DNA from 3 places in the Clostridium omnivorum genome. Region 3 is predicted to be linked to each of the others. Evidence: a T-box and tRNA genes for the amino acid it is inferred to sense, from the RefSeq annotation. Region 3 holds a T-box; the other regions hold tRNA genes.
The links. A T-box is a leader RNA that pairs with one kind of tRNA and senses whether it is charged. The one in region 3 lies ahead of proS (proline--tRNA ligase), so its partner is inferred to be a tRNA-Pro.
Positions count from the first base shown of each region.

Region 1 (6,653 bases), 4.4 Mb from region 3:
TGGCATCTGCGTATACTTTTGTTATATCATTACGGATTATTTCCAGTGGCATTACTCCACCTCCTATAATACCTTTTATTTTAAATATATTTCATGATTATTTGTAATTTCTATGCTTTTCGTGCATAAGAAATGTCTTTTTTATTGCTTATGATAATCCCTTTGAATTTCATCAATCCATTGAATGTTCTACTGGCTCTGCTCCAGCAGCTGCTTGCTTCTAAGTTTATTAAAAAAACTTGGGCATTATCTGATATCTTTTGAATCAATCTTGCAATTTATTTATTTTCATATCAAACACAGGTAATAAATCAAGTAAAAATACCCCAGCTATAATCAATATTCCTAAAGGAATAGATATACTTAATGGAAGCCAAGGCATAATGTTCATTAAAAACATTAACGGCACACTTGTTATTATCATTAAAATAAATGTGAGAAGCTTAGCATTTTTACTCGATTTTGAATATAGCACCAGTAAATAAACGATTAACAACAACATTGCATAAACACCTCTGTATGTCCATGCTCTTTTTATAATTCCAGCTGTCATTGTACGATGGGAACCTTCCCTTGCAATGATATTTTGTGATTTTATATTACCTATGCTAATAAATAAGTATAAAGTTATTAATGGTAAAACACACAAGCTAAAAACCTTAGAGATAATTTTTAAAACCTTTTTCATGATTCCCACTCCTATGCAAAGATAAACATAGTACATCATTACATGTTTTCACTATTCTATATATATCTTCTAATTCCTCCATTACTCGTGTAAATACATACATATCTTGAAATTAATGTTATAATTACTATATAAATTTAGTGTGTTTACTTAACACATGAATTTATATTTGAATCTATATTTATATATTATAAATTTTAATTAAGTAGCTTTATATATGATAAAAAGTAATATAGATTATGTTGATAATGGGAGGATTTTATGGACAAGTTAGAGAAATAAAAAAAGATTAGAGGAAGACTTTAGTTTTTATCATTTATGATTGCTCTTGTAATAGGCAACGCAATTAGTTCTTATTTAGGAGTTACAGGTAAAAAATTAATTTCATTAGATACTGCAATAAACTTGGCTATTGTAATAGTAATTGCATTTGTACTAATATAATTGCCGATAATTAGTATACAAAAACACAGATAAATAAAAACAAAAGCCTTGATTTCTCAAGACTTTCATTCACTCTGGTCTGGGTAACAAGATTTGAACTTGCGACCTCTAGAACCCCATTCTAGCGCGCTACCATCTGCGCCATACCCAGATAATGATAATATTATATCATATTATTTTATAAAATCAATATTTGAGGGAAGCTGCACAGAACTGATCTGCATATGGCGTATTGTAAATTTGGCGTACAAAGCTTTACTTGTACGCCAAATTTAATAGTATTTTATTGTTCATTATTATAGTATTATGCAGATTAGTCCGCCATTGCCTTCATTAATAATCTTTTGAAGGGTTCTTTGAATTTTAACCTGAACATCTTCTGGCATCTTGTACAGTTTGTTTTGAAGACCTTCCTTAACAACTACTTCTAAAGATTTACCAAACATATTGCTCTGCCAAATCTTTGATGGGTCGTTTTCAAACTGCTCTAATAGGGATTTTACAAGCTCTTCACTTTGCTTTTCAGTTCCCATGATTGGCGAAACCTCAGTTTCTATATCTGCCTTTATAAAGTGTAGTGAAGGTGCGCTGGCTTTAAGCTTAACTCCATATCTGCTTCCCTGCTTAACAATTTGTGGCTCTTCTAGCTTCATTTCTGAAAGCTGTGGTGCTACTAAGCCGTAACCTGTCTCTCTAACATCCCTTAGAGCTTCAGCTACTTTATCGTACTCAGTTTTAGCATTATATAAATCACTCATTATAGATAATAGCTCATTTTCGCCTCTGATTTCGCAGCCGCAAATTTCACTAAGGATATTATAGAATAAACCAGCTTTTGGAGCTAGATTAACTCTTGCAGTTCCATCTCCCATATTCATTTCAGTTAGATCAGACTGACCTAGGAATTCAACGTCTCCGAAGTCATCTAGTATCTTCTTTATATCTCTAACCTTATGAATCTTCTTGCACATGTCCTTAACGAGATTAATAAAGTTAACTTTTAGCCAATGCCTAGCTTCTAGCTTTTCAATCCACTCAGGCATGTCAATATTTATTTCTTTAATTGGGAATTCCTTTAATACTCCATTGAATACGGTTGCTACGTCTTCTTCCTTCATATTGACTACATCTAAGGTTTGAACTGGCACATCATATTTTTCTTCTAATTCCCTCTTAAGATCTAGGGTCTTAGGATCATCAACATTTGCAGAATTTAGGACCATAATAAATGGCTTATTAATTGCTTTAAGCTCTTTTACAACTCTTTCCTCAGCTTCTACATACTCGTCTCTATTTATATCAGTTATAGAGCCATCAGTAGTAATAAGCAGGCCTATAGTTGAGTGCTCATTAATTACTTTTTTGGTTCCCAGTTCAGCAGCTTCTTCAAATGGAATTTCATGATCATACCAAGGTGTATTTACCATTTTAGGAGCATTATTTTCTATATATCCGGAAGCTCCTTTTACTATATATCCAACACAATCCACCATTCTTACTTTAAACTTTGTTCCTTCTTCCATTTTTATTTCTACAGCTTCATTTGGAACAAATTTAGGTTCTGTAGTATGAATTGATTTTCCTGATGAGCTTTGTGGTAATTCATCCTTTGCTCTTTGCTTCTTGTAAGGATTGTCAATATTGGGTATAACCATTAAGTCCATAAATCTTTTTATAAAAGAAGATTTTCCTGTTCTTACAGGCCCAACAACACCTACATAGATATCCCCTTGCGTTCTTTCAGCTATGTCCTTATATATATCGAAATTTTCCAACGCATACCCTCCCGCTATTTACATATTAACAGTATATATATATTGGACAACAAAATAAAATAGTACTTTTTTTTACAAAAAAATATTAATGTGCCGTAGGAAACATCCCTCAGCACATTAATTATTTTAAAAATTAACTTCATCCTTCTTTTCTCTGGACATAAGCTCATAAACACCATATTTAGGATCTTTGCCTTCGAAAAGCACTTTGTACAGTATATCTGTTATTGGCATAGAAACGCCTAGCTTTTCTTTTAATATGTAAAATGCTTTGCAGGCTTTAATACCTTCAACAACCATTCCTATTTCATCCGAAACCTTATCTGTTGAATGTCCTTGACCAATTAATATACCTGCTCTTCTATTTCTACTGTGCATACTTGTACAAGTAACTATTAAGTCTCCCATACCAGTAAGACCGGAAAAGGTTTCTAGCTTTCCTCCAAGTTTAGTTCCTATTCTTATTATTTCGCTCATTCCTCTTGTCATTAGAGCAGCTTTAGTGTTGTCTCCATAACCAATACCGTCAGATACACCTGCAGCCAGAGCTATAATATTCTTTACAGCTCCTGCAATTTCAACGCCAACTAAATCATCATTTGTATATACCCTAAACTTATTTGTCATAAATAAGTCCTGTGTTTTTGCAGCAGCCTCCATGTTTTTTGAAGCAACAACCACTGTGGTTGGGATATCAATTGCCACTTCTTCTGCATGGCTAGGGCCTGAAAGAATAACAATTGGATTATTAGGTATTTCTTCTTCAATTACTTCTGACAATCTTTTTTGTGTACTCTCTTCTATACCCTTGGCTATACTTACAACAATTTGGTTTTCCCTTATTAAAGGCCTTAACTTCCTACTTACGTCTCTAATAGCGTGAGAAGGTACTGCAAGCACTACAGCCTCACTGCCTAGTAGTGCTTCTTCTAAATTTTCATAGGCCTTAACATTGGAAGGAATAGCTACCTTTGGAAGGTACTTGAGATTTTCTCTTTTAACGTTAATGTCTTCGATAACCTCTAAATTCTTATCCCAAACACTAACTGTAACTCCCTTTTTAGATAAAAGTATGCTTAGTGCTGTACCAAAGCTTCCCCCACCAATAAATGTTACTTTAGAATACATTTTAACTCTTCCTTTCTCTGAATATCATCTTTATACCAGTTCCTTTGAAGTCAAAGTTTTCTCTAAGCTGGTTTTCTAAATATCTTTCATATGAAAAGTGTAGAGTGTTTGGATCATTTACGAAGAATATAAATACAGGCGGTCTTGAGCTTACTTGAGTAGCATAGAAAATTTTAAGTCTATTTAGCCCAACTATTGGAGGCTCTTTCATAAGAACCGCTTTATTTATTACATCGTTTAATAATCCAGTGGAAATTCTCTTTGAATAACTATCATAGCATTCCTTAGCTAGCTCTAATACCTTATGTACCCTTTGACCTGTTTTTGCGGATATAAACAGGTAAGGAGCATAGCTCATGAAGGATAATTTATACTGTAACTCCTTCTTGTATGTATCCATGGTCTTGTCGTCTTTTTCTATTAGATCCCACTTATTTACTATAACCATTATAGCTTTACCTTGTTCATGGGCATAGCCTATAATTTTTTCATCTTGATCAGTTACACCTTCAGCTGCATCTACCATAAGTATACATACATTTGCTCTATCAACTGCTGCAAGAGTTCTAATTACACTATATCTTTCTATTTCTTCCTTGACCTTGCTTTTCCTTCTAAGTCCAGCAGTATCAATTAGTGTAAATTTACCTATATCTGTTTCTAGATAGCTGTCTATAGCGTCACGAGTAGTTCCTGGTACATCACTCACTATTACTCTATCTTCGCCTAAAAGTTTGTTTATAAGAGAAGATTTACCTACATTAGGCTTACCAACTATAGCAATACTAATTACTTCCTCTTCCTCTTCATTTTCACTGTCTTCAGGGAAGTGCTCTACTACTCTATCAAGCATATCTCCAAGACCTAAGCCTTGTGAAGCTGATATTGTAATTGGGTCACCTATACCTAGATTGTAAAATTCATAAGCATTATCTTCTTCTTTTAGATTATCAACCTTGTTAACTACTAGTACAACTGGTTTCTTACTCTTTCTAAGCATTTGAGCAACTTCTGCATCGGCAGCTGTAAGGCCTTCTTTACCATCAACTATAAATACAATTACATTAGCCATTTCCATAGCTAACTGAGCCTGCCTTCTCATTTGTGATATTATAACATCTTCACTTTCAGGCTCAATACCACCAGTATCAATAAGAGTAAAATTATACCTCAGCCACTCCGCATCTGCATATATTCTATCTCTAGTTACCCCTGGAGTATCTTCTACTATCGCTATTCTTTTTCCTGCTATTTTGTTAAAAAGTGTGGATTTACCTACATTCGGTCTCCCAACTATCGCCACTAACGGTTTTGCCATTTGTTATTCCTCCTTACCAAACTCATTTATTAAATCGACTAAATCTTCTCCGGTATAATCACAGATTATAACCTTCCTATTTAAGCTTTTTTCTAAATCTGTAACTAACACATCATCTAAAAATATTTCTTCTCCACTTCTAAGCATATTCCTTGGTATTATTATATAATCCCCAAGCTGCTCCTTTGAAAGCTGCTCTATAATATCTTTTCCAGTTAACAGTCCTGCTACAGTTATAGTTTCACCAAAAAATTTGTTGATTATTTTAACAACATTAACTTTTATTTTACTATTTGCATTATTTATCTTTTCAGCCACCTTACTTAATTCCTTATAGCCAGAAGAACCTGTTGCAATTGTAAAACTTCCACATATATTATTATTCAGATTTCCCAGGGTCTCGTCAATAGTACTTCTTAAAATTCTTATCATACCTATGCCGTCTTCAAGCTGTTCAAAGTCTCCATAAAAATCATCTGAAGGCACATCCATTTCAGCAAGCACATAAAATTCATCTGAAAGCCTTACAAAGGGACTTTCTATTTCATTAATGTATCTTTCTTGAAGTGCTTTAACAGAATTTAACTCCCTTCTGCTGCTTTCTTTGTCAAACATAGTTATATTATAAAGTCCATGTCTAAACTGTGTTGCTCCTACTGGTACTACTGCAACATTTTGAATAGACGGGTACAACTTATAAAGATCTTCTATGGTCTTTATTAGTTCACCACCATCATTTAATCCTTGGCACAAAACAATCTGACAGTTAAGTTCTATTGATGCCTCAGCAAGCTTTTGAAGTCTTTCATATATATTGCCAGCAAATCTGTTATTTAACATTTTCACTCTAAGTTCAGGATTTGTAGTGTGAACCGAAACATTTATTGGGCTTATTCTATATCTAATAATTCTATCTATATCTTCATCCTTCATATTGGTCAAAGTAACAAAATTACCTTGGAGAAATGAAAGTCTTGAATCATCATCTTTAAAATAAAGAGTTTCCCTCATTCCTTTAGGAAGCTGGTCTATAAAGCAAAATACACATTTATTGCAGCAGCTCTTTGCTTCATCCAACACAGGATTTTCAAATTCAACTCCTAAATCTTCATCATAATCCTTTTCTATTTCTAAAGCCCAAACTTCTCCATCCTGCTTTTCTATTTCTATTTCTACATATTCCTCAGCCATCAAAAATTTATAATCAATTATATCTTTTACTTCAGTAGAATTTATGCTAAGTAATTTATCTCCAACTTCGATTTCCATTTCTTCAGCTATACTGTCTGGAAACACCTTT
Region 1 covers NZ_BRXR01000001.1:4,570,288-4,576,940, forward strand. The annotation lists gene bsdE14_RS21800 (O-acetyl-ADP-ribose deacetylase) at 1-52, opposite strand, end outside; gene bsdE14_RS21805 (hypothetical protein) at 266-688, opposite strand; gene bsdE14_RS21810 (hypothetical protein) at 1,007-1,132, shown strand; tRNA gene bsdE14_RS21815 (tRNA-Pro) at 1,208-1,283, opposite strand; gene spoIVA (stage IV sporulation protein A) at 1,429-2,907, opposite strand; gene bsdE14_RS21825 (NAD(P)H-dependent glycerol-3-phosphate dehydrogenase) at 3,034-4,035, opposite strand; gene der (ribosome biogenesis GTPase Der) at 4,037-5,353, opposite strand; gene bsdE14_RS21835 (DUF512 domain-containing protein) at 5,357-6,653, opposite strand, start outside.
Region 1: it has a tRNA-Pro gene. The T-box ahead of proS (proline--tRNA ligase) is inferred to sense a tRNA for this amino acid. The anticodon was not compared.

Region 2 (6,653 bases), 1.4 Mb from region 3:
CGTATGGTGGATAATCAGCGCTAGTTCCTAATACCAATTTTCCTGCTTTCTTTATCTTATCAACCTTTGTTTCCTGCTTTGTAGTTCCTGCATTTGCTGATGCACTTGAAGCCTTTCCACATCCTGCAAATCCGAATACAACTGTGCTTGCCACTAATAGTGCTAATAATTTAGATGATTTTTTCTTTAACATTGTAATTCCCCCTACTTAATTTATTTATTAAATTCTTTGCGTTATTTACTGCTTTGAATATTTATTCTTCTCTACATGGATTATTATACATTCTTATTTATAATTATGCAATACTTTTAAATAAATTTTTTTATTTTTTTATTTTATTTTTCAGTAATATTTTCGTATTTATCTGCATAAAGCTTGTATAATCAACAGCTTATCTATGATTTTTTTGTAAACGTTCACAAGTTTGCAGAACTATTTTATTATATAGCAACAGTTCTTTTATGCATAAACAATGTATATTCATGTATGATTATGATACTCTAAAACTTATTTTAATCAGTGTAAAATTCATAATTTCGGGTAACAATAAAAATATACTTATGTTACTCACGTAAAAATAAGATTAGTATTATGCTTAGGAGGATTAATATGAGGAATTTCGTACTATCCGCAATTGCAGATATATTTTTAATTCTAATTTCGTATTTTGTTTTTAGAAGTGTTATAAGCGGTCCTACCAGACATAGATTATATGAAAAATTCCTAGGCTCATTTGCAAAATTTGTTATAGGAATTTTTGTAGCAAGTCTTTTAATTACATCATTAACTGCTCTTGTATTATATAGAACTAGATATATTGTATACATTAATATTGTAGCCCCTGCTCTAGTATCTATACTTGTTGGATTTGTAGTTTCTACAGTACCTACAAGAGGTGCAGGCGATAATGAAAAAGAAAAGAAAATGTAATAAAAACCTTATTGGGTAAGAAGTAAGAAGTAAGAGTGAATAGTTAGGTAAGCCCTGCATTTCTCTTACATATCACATATACTTCTTACCTTTTCTCTTTTATTGTTGAATTTTACTTCCATATTTAATATAATAAATGTATAATATTGTAATTACATCGGGGTGTAGCGCAGCTGGTAGCGCGCTTGGTTCGGGACCAAGATGTCGCAGGTTCAAATCCTGTCACTCCGACCACAGCAAAAGCCTTGCAGCATTGTATGCAAGGCTTTTTATTATTACTATCTTATTTTCTATGCTCTACCAAATCAATTGATCCAAGAACTATGTGAGCAAGGCCAAAGCCTACCACTCCTGCTGCTATCATTGGTGCTATGTCTGTTTTTCTATACTTTGTAGCTGTAACTGCTGCGCTTGCTGTAGTAACTGCTGCTCCTAAAACTGTTGGGATTAATCCTTCTTTTATATCCATAATATGCTCTCCTCCTTATGTGAAATCCATTAGTTGCTAACCGTCTTTTTTCGCTTAGCTGTCATAAAAACTTTTAAAGTACTACATTAATATAATTGGTAATATAACTTTTTTAATACTAGTAAAATACTTGAATAAAAAAAGATAAGTGGTATTAAAACCACTTACTTATTACACTGCCTTATATTATCTATTGTTAATACTATCTTCTGATGGATCTATAGTTTCCATTTCAATAATATTTTCTACTGTATTTAAGGCATGCGGAGCCATCTGAAGCTGTTCAATTGCTTCGTCAGCCCTGCTAGCTGCTTTACAAAGAGCAGCTGTAAAAAAGCCTACCGAACCTCCCAAAATAAAAATCAATAAATCTGCAAACATACAACCAAGTCCTTTCAATAATAATACTCATATTTTGCCTATTATTAATAATCAAACTTATTGTGTGTGAAAATCATTTTTTTATGCATGGAATTGGTAAAATTTTTAATTTTAATTTTTTATATATCCTAAAGACTTGATCAATATTCCGTGCTATAATGATTTTACAATTTAAAATATTCACAATGTTTGAACGTCCCATTAATGTCCATTAAAGGAGGTAATTTAATGCTTTCCAATTATCATGAAATATTTAAGACGGTTATTAAAGCCTATTATGAAGATAACTTTGAAGAAAAACTTCAACAAATATTAGACGAGCCTGGAATAGACAAAATTAAAACCAGCAGGATAATAGCTTCCTTATGTGGTGTTAGCGTTGAATATAGCGACAACTTTGTAAACGATTTAAAACGAGCTTTGAAAAATAATGACATAACTAGTCCTATAATAAATAGGATCGCTGACTGCCCAATAGAATGTATAGAAACCCAAGGAAAAACCTTCTGTGAGGCCACCTGCTCTTTTGATGCAATTTTAGTGGATAAAACTAATCACTTAGTAACCATAAACGAGACTAAATGTATAAGCTGTGGTTTTTGTATAGAGGCATGTCCAAACAAAGTTCTGATGGACAGAAGTGAATTTATACCTTTAATTAAGCATTTAAATAAAAGAAGCTGTTAATACTTTAATCAAGGCTAAAGCTTTATATTCATAAAGTTTTAGCTTTTTACTTTATTAATAGATATTTGCATTTAAATAAAGAGTAGAATAAAATATAATAAAACTTGGTAAAATAAACTAGTGTTTTTATGACAAAGGAGCTGGTAAAATGAAAGCAAAGCATAGTGAATTATTTAAGGAAATTGTGAATTCTTATTATAATGGTAATTTTGAAGAAAAAGTAACTTCTATATTATCCTCTCCTGAAGTAAACAAAGAGGTCTTAGCTGCTGAAATAGCTTCACTTTGTGGAGTTGAATTAGACTACAGCAATAATTACATAGAAAATCTAAAGACTGCTATTAGAAGTTATGAGTCATCTCACCAGGTGGTGAACAAAATTAAGACTTGTTCTATGGATTGCATAGATGAAAATGGCAAGACAGTTTGCCAAAAGAGCTGTCCTTTTGATGCAATATTCATTGATGATGAAAGACACACTTCATCAATAGATCATGACAAATGTACCGGCTGCGGCTTTTGCGTAGAAGCTTGTCAAACTGGTGCTTTAGCTGACCGGGTTGAATTTCTTCCATTAGCTGAGCTGCTAAGAAAAAAAACTCCAGTTATTGCTGCTGTAGCTCCAGCTATTACAGGCCAATTCGGTAAGGATGTATCAATATACCAGCTCAGAACTGCTTTTAAAAAATTAGGCTTTACAGAGATGGTAGAAGTAGCCTTTTTTGCTGATATGCTTACTTTAAAAGAAGCTGTAGAATTTGATGAACACGTAAAGGATAAGGATGACTTTTTAATAACCTCTTGCTGCTGTCCTATGTGGGTTGCAATGGTCAAAAGGGTTTATGGTGACTTAGTTAAACATGTTTCCCCTTCTGTGTCTCCAATGGTTGCAGCCGGAAGAGTAATGAAAAAACTAAATCCAGATTGCAAAGTGGTATTTATAGGACCATGCATTGCTAAAAAAGCAGAAGCAAAAGAAAAGGATCTGCTGGGTGATATTGATTACGTACTAACCTTTGCTGAACTAAAGGACATTTTTGAGGCTTTGGATATAAATCCAGCTGACTGTGCTGAAGACTTTTCTGAGGAATACGCTTCAAGAGGGGGTAGACTCTATGCAAGAACAGGTGGAGTATCTACTGCTGTAAGTGAAGCTATTGAAAAGTTGTTTCCAGATAAATATAAATATCTTACTACCACTCATGCAAATGGAGTTAAAGAGTGCAAAGAAATGCTTGCAAATGCTCAAAACGGCATTGTAAAAGCTACCTTTATAGAAGGTATGGGCTGCATTGGAGGCTGTGTAGGCGGACCTAAGGCAATAATTCCGAGAGCTGAAGGTACCGAAAGAATTAATGAGTTTGCAGAAAACTCTGAGATAAAAGTAGCTGTAGAAAGCGATTGTATGATAAGTATTCTAAAAAAGCTTAATATAGAATCTGCTGATGACTTTAAACACAAAGAAAAAATAGAAATATTTGAAAGAGAATTTTAGATGTACTGCTAAAAAGGGTGTCTCACCAGACATTCTTTTTTTATGTTATAGATTGTTTTTTCAGTGATAATTATGCCATTCATATTTTATATATTTCATGTTATACTTACCATGAGGTGATACACATGCTTAAAAATATTAAGGCAGCTATATTTGACATGGACGGAACTCTGGTAGATTCTATGTGGGTATGGTCAAAAATTGATATAGAATTCCTCAAAAAAAGAGGTATAGCTCTCCCTAGTGACCTGAAGGATAATATTGAACACCTAAGCTTTACAGACACGGCTAAATATTTTAAAGATAGATTCAAGCTTCAAGAAAGCATAGAAGATATAATGAAGGAATGGAATGACATGGCCTTTGAAGAATACAGCAAGAACATTAAACTTAAAGCTGATGCTGATAGATTTCTTTCCTCATTGAAAACTGCTGGTATAAAAATTGCTCTAGCTACTAGTAATTCACAAATGCTTTTAGAAGCATCTCTTAAAAACAATGGAGTTCTTCAATATTTTGACGTTATAACTACAACTGATGAGGTTGCTAGGGGAAAAAACTTCCCTGATATTTATCTTTTGACTGCTAAAAGACTAGGAGTAACCTCTGAAGAATGTATTGTATTTGAAGATATACTTCCTGCAGTTAAGGGAGCAAAGGCAGCTGGAATGAAGGTAGTTGGTGTCTTTGATGAATACTCTGAGCATCAAAAAATAGATATTATTAATACTGCAGATTACTTTATTAATGAATATAAAGATATCATAGAAGCAGTATAAAACTCATTTCTAGCCATATAAATTTTTAAAGAGCTCTTCAACTAATAGATTTTTATATTATAAATGCAATAGCGATATTTAAAAAGCAACATGAATATATTTATAATGTATAGTAAATTAAAGGAGCTTTTTTAATGTTTATCGCGTTATTATTCTTTATCCTAATAGCTACTTCAGCCTTCGGCTATTTTTACTTTATGGGCAAGCTCAATACCCAAAGAAAACAAATAGTAGTGCTCTCAAAACAGAATCAGGAGCTTATAAAAAAATTAAGTATAATGAAAGCTCATGAAAGGGAGTATGAAAACAATACCAGCAGCTTTAATAACAGTGATGTTTCTTAGTAGCTAGTATTCTATTAACAAAACAAATGAATATAGTAAATAGCACTTATAGGAATTTGGTTCTTTTATAATATTCTTTATAGGATATTATAAAAGAATCAAATTCCTTTAATTTTCAGTATATCCGTAGTCACCTGATTTATATTGTTATAATCTTATACAATTATCAAAATATTTCAAATATTGTATAATTGTATTTGACTTTATTCTAATTTATGATACAATATAATAAAAGTCGACAAAAATCGAGTATTATCTGTATTTTTTTATATCAAATATTTCACTTTCTGTTAGTTGTATATTAGCTATGAGATTTAAAAACTCTACAATTCATTTGAAGCATTTTTCAAATGAAAACACTTCCAAAAATAAAGCACTTAAGCAATTCATCTTTTTAATTATCTAAGGTATCAAATAATAAAAATAAATAATAATTTTTTAATTTTATGGAGGAACAGCAATGGGAAAAGGTAACATTAATATATCTGACATCCAATTAAAAGATATATTAGATTTAGAGGTACTTCAAAGATTTCAGGATAATTTTGCAGAAAGTATGGATTTAGCAAGCGTAACCGTAGATATAAACGGTAATCCAGTAACTAAGCCAAGCTCCTATACAAGCTTTTGCATTGATTACACTCATTCAACAAAAGCAGGTGATGACAGATGTGCTCTATCTCATAAAAGAGGCGGAGAAGAAGCAGCAAGAACTGGACGACCTTATATATATACCTGTCATGCAGGTCTTATAGATTTTGCAGCACCTATTATTGTAGATGGGATACAAATGGGAACAATTCTTGGCGGACAAATATTAACATCAAAACCTGAAGAAACCGGCTTTAGAAAGACTGCAAGAGAAATAGGTGTAGATGAAGATGCATATGTTAATGCTGCTAATAAAGTAAAAATATCTACTGAAAAGAACGTTAAAGCTGCTGCAGAAGTTCTTTTTATAGTGGCAAATGCTTTATCTAAAATTGGATATCAGCAGTTAAAATTAAAGAACACAAGTGATGATCTAGTTGAAAGCTTTTCACAGATTTCTGCAACTATGGAAGAACTAGCATCAACTTCTGTTACCATTACCGAAAACCAAGAGACCCTTAATAAAGAAATTATAAATGTAAAGAATATATCAGCCCAAATTAACGAAATATTAAATTCCATAAAGAGCATTGCAGATGAAACAAAAATGCTGGGATTGAATGCTGCAATTGAAGCAGCAAGAGCTGGAGATGCAGGAAGAGGCTTCAATGTTGTTGCAACTGAGATTAGAAAATTGTCACAGAGTTCAAAAGAAACAGCTATGCAAATAGTACAATTGACTTCTCATATAGAAAACTCTGTTCAAAATACTTTAGAGATCTCAGAATCAACAATGGCAAATACTCAACAGCAATCAGCTGCAATTGAAGAAACAACTGCAAGCCTTGAAGAGCTTATGGAATTAACCACTGAGCTTAATGAAATGGCTAATGAAAAATAGCATAAACTTAATTTCATATTAATATTAATATAAAGAAAAAGGCATTCGTCTTAAAAAGATGGTGCCTTTTTTTAC
Region 2 covers NZ_BRXR01000001.1:1,550,143-1,556,795, forward strand. The annotation lists gene bsdE14_RS07125 (transporter substrate-binding domain-containing protein) at 1-193, opposite strand, end outside; gene bsdE14_RS07130 (hypothetical protein) at 611-931, shown strand; tRNA gene bsdE14_RS07135 (tRNA-Pro) at 1,090-1,165, shown strand; gene bsdE14_RS07140 (asparagine synthase) at 1,215-1,400, opposite strand; gene bsdE14_RS07145 (hypothetical protein) at 1,587-1,781, opposite strand; gene bsdE14_RS07150 (4Fe-4S binding protein) at 2,010-2,468, shown strand; gene bsdE14_RS07155 ([Fe-Fe] hydrogenase large subunit C-terminal domain-containing protein) at 2,617-3,963, shown strand; gene bsdE14_RS07160 (HAD family hydrolase) at 4,089-4,742, shown strand; gene bsdE14_RS07165 (hypothetical protein) at 4,877-5,086, shown strand; gene bsdE14_RS07170 (PocR ligand-binding domain-containing protein) at 5,547-6,578, shown strand.
Region 2: it has a tRNA-Pro gene. The T-box ahead of proS (proline--tRNA ligase) is inferred to sense a tRNA for this amino acid. The anticodon was not compared.

Region 3 (6,653 bases):
CCAAATACTCCGGTGAATCTAGCAAGGCACGTCATTGCATTAAGTATTTCCTCATCTGATACATCTATAGCAATACCCTTACTTTGAGTCAAACAATTTAATGCTTTATATCCATTTCTTGGTATTCCAACTGATATGCTATCTGCTATGGTATTAGGAGTTACATAATCGAAGCATTTTTTGCCACTTCTAAATGCTCTATTAACAGGGTTAGCTCCTTCAGCTTGTACAGAAACCATTTTAGGCACTTTCTTAATTAATCCTAGTGCATAAAATTCTTCAAACCCTTTCCATACTGCAGATATGGAACAGCCATCACCTACAGCCATTATTACTTTATCTGGCACATCAAAATTTAATTGCTCACATATTTCAAAAGCTGCAGTCTTTTTTCCCTCCACTAGATATGGATTTATTGCACAACTTCTGTTGTACCATCCAAATTTATCTACTGCTTTTGTACAAAAATCAAAAGCAGTATCATAATCTCCATCTACCAAAATCACATTACTTCCATATATTAAAAGTTGAGTTATTTTAGCCTCTGGAGCGTTAGCAGGAACGAAAATATAATTTTCTATTCCCATACAAGCTGCAAAGCCTGAAAGTGATGAAGCTGCATTTCCAGTAGAAGCAGCACAGATTATTTTTTTATTAAGTTCAATAGCCTTTGCAACTCCTATAGCTGACGCTCTGTCTTTAAAGGACGCTGTTGGATTTCTTCCATCATCCTTTATGTATATATTTCGTACACCTAAAAGCTTTTCTAATCTTTCTGCCTTGTATAATGGTGTCCACCCAACCTGTAAAGGTGAAATTCCTCTTTCACCTTCCAGAGGTAATATTGGCATATACCTCCATATATCTCTTCTATTATTATTTATAAGGTAATTTTTGGTCAGAGTTCTTTCAATAAAGGCATTATCATAAACAACATCTAAAGTTCCTATCGGTCCGCATTCATCACAGTGATACATAACATCTTCATCGAAGGTCTTTCCGCATTTTGAGCACCTTAAGTGCTTAATTTTCTTCACATTATCACCTCCCAACAATTAACAAAGCAAGTTTCATGCCACATTCCGCTTTTATCCATACTTGTTAATTTGATATTTAACTAGTTATAAAAAAAAGAATGCACAAGGCATTCTATATATGAAGGTGTATTCCATTACTTTTTAACCACTCTGCTTGCTCTTTGTATTCAGGCATATAAAAAGAAAGCTGCTTCCAAAAATCTTTTGAATGATCAAAGTGTATTAAATGGCACAATTCATGAATTACCACGTAGTCAATTACCTTTTCAGGTGCCATAATTATTCTCCAATTGAAATTTAAGTTTTTTCTTATAGAACAGCTTCCCCATCTTGTCTTCTGTTCTTTAATTCTAAATTGATTATATGAAACAGCCATTTTTTTGCTATAGAAAAGAAGTTTTTCATCAATTATTTTTTTAGCTTCGCTTTTAAACCACCCTTTTATCAAATTTTCTATTATCTCTCTTCTTTCCTCTTCTTTTAAACTTTCTGCAACTAATATTTGGAACTTGTTATTATAGAATTTTAATTTGCATTTTGATTCATTAGATTCAATTATTGCTAATTCATAACTTTTACCCCTATATAAAAGAGTTCCTTCATCAATCCATCTTTTCTTTATAACATTTACATTTAATTCTATTAACCTACTATAGTGTTCAAGTATCCACCTTGATTTTTTATGAACAAACTCATCTATAACAGCTTTATTTGTACCTTTTCTCGCGCTCACTTTAATTCCAATAGCACTTACATATATTCTCATATATTTTATCTTATTTTTATAATTTATTTCGTAGGGTATAACGCATTCTCCAATTTTTATTGTGTTTTTCATAAGCTAACCTTTCCTATATTCTGCAAATTCAAATTTCTCTCCTCATAATTATATATTTATAGTATAAATTTTGAAAGAAAAACTCTATGTACTTTTCGCTAATTCTATAAATCACTAGTACAGCCTTGACATAAAAAACACATTATTATATCATAATACTAGCGTACAATTCATTCCTTTCATCTATTGATGAGAGGATTTTATTTTATATAACATTTTAAAAAGTTAAATTAATTAATATAAATATGGGAGTGAAATATATGAAAACAAACAAGGTGCGTACAAGATTTGCCCCTAGTCCTACAGGCTACATGCATGTAGGAAACCTAAGGACTGCATTATATGCATATTTAATTGCTAAGCATGAAGATGGTACCTTTATTTTGAGAATTGAGGACACAGATCAAGAAAGATATGTTGAAGGTGCCATAGATGTTATTTATAACACCATGAAGCTTACTGGGCTTAACCATGATGAAGGACCCGATATTGGTGGCGATTATGGACCTTATGTACAAAGCGAAAGAAAAGGCATGTATTTAGAATATGCAAAACAGCTAGTAGGAAAAGGTGAAGCCTACTACTGCTTCTGTACAAAAGAGAGATTAGACTCTATAAAATCTAGCTCTGAAGATTCAAAAGGAATCTCAAAATATGATAAGCACTGTCTTCACTTGTCTAAAGAAGAAATAGAGGATAACTTAGCTAAAGGTATTCCATATGTTATAAGGCAGAACAATCCTACTGCTGGAACCACTACCTTTGACGATGTAATATATGGAACAATTTCAGTAGATAATTCAGATTTAGAGGATATGATACTAATAAAATCTGACGGATATCCAACTTATAACTTTGCTAATGTAGTTGATGACCATCTTATGGGAATAACTCATGTAGTAAGAGGAAGTGAGTATCTTTCTTCTTCACCAAAATATAATCGTCTATATGAAGCCTTTGGATGGGAAATTCCAGTATATGTACACTGTCCCCCAATAATGAAGGATGCTCAACACAAGCTTAGCAAAAGGAATGGAGATGCATCTTTTGAAGACCTGATGGAAAAAGGCTACCTAAAGGATGCAGTTATTAACTATATTGCTCTGCTAGGCTGGAATCCTGGAGATAATCAAGAAATTTTTACACTGCAAGAACTAGTTGAAAAATTCGATTATAAAAATATAAATAAGTCTCCTGCAATTTTTGACCCTGTTAAATTAAAATGGATGAATGGAGAATATATAAAGAAACTTTCACTAGAGGAATTTAATGCTATAGCAAAGCCTTACTATGAAGCAGTTATTAAAAATCCTAATATAAATTTATTAAAAATAAGCGAACTTTTGCATACAAGAACTGAAATATTGAGTGACATATCTGAAAAAGTTGACTTTTTTGATGAGCTTCCTAAATATTCAAACGAACTTTATGTACATAAAAAAATGAAGACAACTATAGAAAATTCTCTAGAAAATTTAGAAAAAGTACTTCCAGTACTAGAAGCAATTGAAAATTGGGAATTGAAAACAATTGAAGATACTGTACTAAACTTAGTTGTTACTTTAGGTATTAAAAATGGTCAGCTTTTATGGCCTATGAGAACAGCTCTTTCTGGAAAAGCTATGACCCCAGGTGGAGCATTTGAACTGGCTGATATATTAGGTAAAGAAGAATCAGTAAAAAGAATAAAATTCGGAATTGAACAACTTAAAAATAATAATTAGTTAATACCAAAAAACACCACTGCAAAATAACAGTGGTGTTTCATTGTTTATTATCTTATAACTTCGCCAAAATTATCTTCTTGCTTTGCCAGTTATTCTATCAATACCTATTTTAACTACAGAAGTGGCACCTGCCGCCCTCTCAATATATTCTAACCCTTCCTTTTTAAAATCAGGTGAATATTTTTCAATTAAAGCTGTTAATATTTCTATTTTCTCTTCTTTTTCTATTATAGTAGCTCTACCAAAAACTATAGCACTTTCATATTCTGTACTGAACTTATCAGGAAGTACCTTTGTTTTTCCAACAACACAAAAGCTCACCTTTTCATTATATTTTATGTTATCTAGTTTACTTCCTTCTACTGCACAGTGAAAGTATATAGCATCGTTATAATAGACATAACTTAATGGTGTAGCATAGGTATATCCATTTTCACCTATAGTTGCTAATATACCATATTCACCATTATTCAATATTTCTATACTCTCTTCCTCAGTTATTTCTCTTTGCTTTTTTCTCATTTCTCTAAACATAAAATTACCTCCAAATGTATATTTTACTAAAATAACATTTCAATTATCTATTCTATTATATTGAACTAAATAAAAACGGTCAATTCATACATTAATTTTACATTTCTTATTAATATAATTATATAATGTCTTGACATTACTATTTTTTTATTTTATTATTTTATTTAATAATATTATATTAATAAACTAAGACGAGGAATAGTAAGGATGTAGCTTTTTTCAGAGAAGAAATCAGTGGTGTGAGATTTCTAAAAGCGTATTTTGAACCCGCCTCAGAGTTCTGCAGTGAAACAAATTGCAGCGGCTAAAACCGTTATTTTACTTAAGAGGATACATTTGTATCAATTAGGGTGGCACCGCCGACTTAGCCTCGGTCCCTTTCGGGACTGGGGCTTTTTATATTTTCTTGAAACATATTTTGAAAGGAGAAAGTTCATGGGAAACGATAAAAAATTTGTTGAGGCAATTACATCTATGGATGAAGATTTTGCGCAATGGTATACTGATGTTGTTAAAAAGGCTGAACTTGTTGATTATGCTACTGTAAGAGGATGTATGGTTATTCGTCCTTATGGTTATGCCATTTGGGAAAATATTCAAAAAAACTTAGACCAGATGTTTAAGGAAACAGGGCACGAAAATGTATATATGCCTATGTTTATTCCAGAAAGTTTACTTGAAAAAGAAAAGGATCATGTAGAAGGATTTGCACCTGAGGTTGCTTGGGTTACACACGGAGGAAATCAAGAATTAACTGAAAGGTTATGTGTTCGTCCTACTTCTGAAACCTTATTCTGCGATCATTATTCAAAGATTATTCAATCTTATAAGGATTTGCCAAAACTATACAATCAATGGTGTTCTGTGGTTAGATGGGAAAAAACTACTCGCCCATTTTTAAGAACTCTTGAATTTTTATGGCAGGAAGGGCATACTGCCCATGCTACTGCTGAAGAGGCCCAAGAGGAAACAACTAGAATGTTAAATATATATGCCACTCTATGTGAAGAAATCCTTGCTATTCCAGTTGTTAAAGGAAGAAAGACGGAAAAAGAAAAATTTGCTGGAGCAGAAGCTACTTACACAATTGAGAGCTTAATGCATGATGGAAAAGCACTGCAATGCGGTACTTCACATAATTTTGGTGATGGTTTTGCCAAAGCCTTTAACATTCAATACACTGATAAAAATGGTAAACTCCAATATGTTCACCAAACCTCTTGGGGAATGACAACAAGGCTAATTGGAGCAATGATAATGGTACATGGAGATAACAGTGGTCTTGTTCTTCCTCCAAAAATCGCTCCAATTCAATTGGTAATAATACCAGTAGCTCAGCATAAGCCAGGAGTACTAGAAAAAGCTGGTGAACTTAAAGAAGAGCTAACTAAGATCGCAAGGGTTAAAATTGACGATAGTGACAAAATGCCTGGTTGGAAGTTTAGCGAATACGAAATGAAAGGTGTTCCTCTCCGCCTTGAAATCGGTCCTAAGGATATTGAGAAAAATCAAGCAGTACTTGTAAGAAGAGATAATAGAGAAAAAATCTTTGTTTCCTTAGATGAGCTAGAAGTGAAGGTCGCTGAAGTTTTAGAAGATATTCAAAATTCTTTGCTAGAAAAGGCTAGAACAGCTCAAAATGAAAAAACAAGTATAGCTGTTTCGTTAGATGAATTCAAGAGACTTTTAGATGAAAAGACAGGCTTTGTAAAAGCTATGTGGTGTGGAGATCGTGCATGCGAAGATGCAATTAAAGAACAAACTGGAGCAACATCACGTTGTATGCCATTTGAACAAGAAAAAGTAGATAGTAAATGCATCTGCTGCGGAAAACCTGCTGAGAAGCTAGTTTATTGGGGAAGAGCCTATTAATTTTATAATAAAAGCATTGATTTTTTCAATGCTTTTATTGTTTTGGTATAATAACATATTGTCAATATAATAACACTTTATTGACAATATGTTATTATAAGGTATATAATTTGAACAAGGTTCACGAAAGGATGATATAGTGCCTAAGTTAATAGAAAATGTAAAAGAAAAACTTATTATTGAAGGAAGAAAAACTCTTATTGAAAAAAACTATAAAGAACTTAATATTAGGGATATTGCAAAGCAATGTAGTATTGCAATAGGTACTTTTTATAATTACTTTCCTAATAAAGAAGAATTTGTATCCGAAATTTTTATGGATGATTGGAAAAACACATTAAGCTTAGTTGATACTCTAATTCCTTCAGATAAAAGTCTAAGGGACAAATTAAATGAAATATACATTTCACTCCAAAGTTTTTTAGATAAATATATATCAATTTTCTATGAAATTGCAAAAACTAAAGGCTACGGAGACGAATCTTCCTTTGGAATGCTGGAATTTTTTCAAAAGATGCGCATGCTTTTTGAACATGAAAAGAATAAAGGAGATTTAAGTTCTGAACTAAACTTAGATGAACTAACCCACTTTGTTGTTTCAAATTTAATGTATCTAATAAAAAATAAATATACCTCTTTCGAGAA
Region 3 covers NZ_BRXR01000001.1:197,392-204,044, forward strand. The annotation lists gene bsdE14_RS00930 (threonine synthase) at 1-1,037, opposite strand, end outside; gene bsdE14_RS00935 (M48 family metallopeptidase) at 1,150-1,875, opposite strand; gene gltX (glutamate--tRNA ligase) at 2,136-3,599, shown strand; gene bsdE14_RS00945 (pyridoxamine 5'-phosphate oxidase family protein) at 3,672-4,136, opposite strand; T-box leader at 4,316-4,518, shown strand; gene proS (proline--tRNA ligase) at 4,572-6,008, shown strand; gene bsdE14_RS00955 (TetR/AcrR family transcriptional regulator) at 6,148-6,653, shown strand, end outside.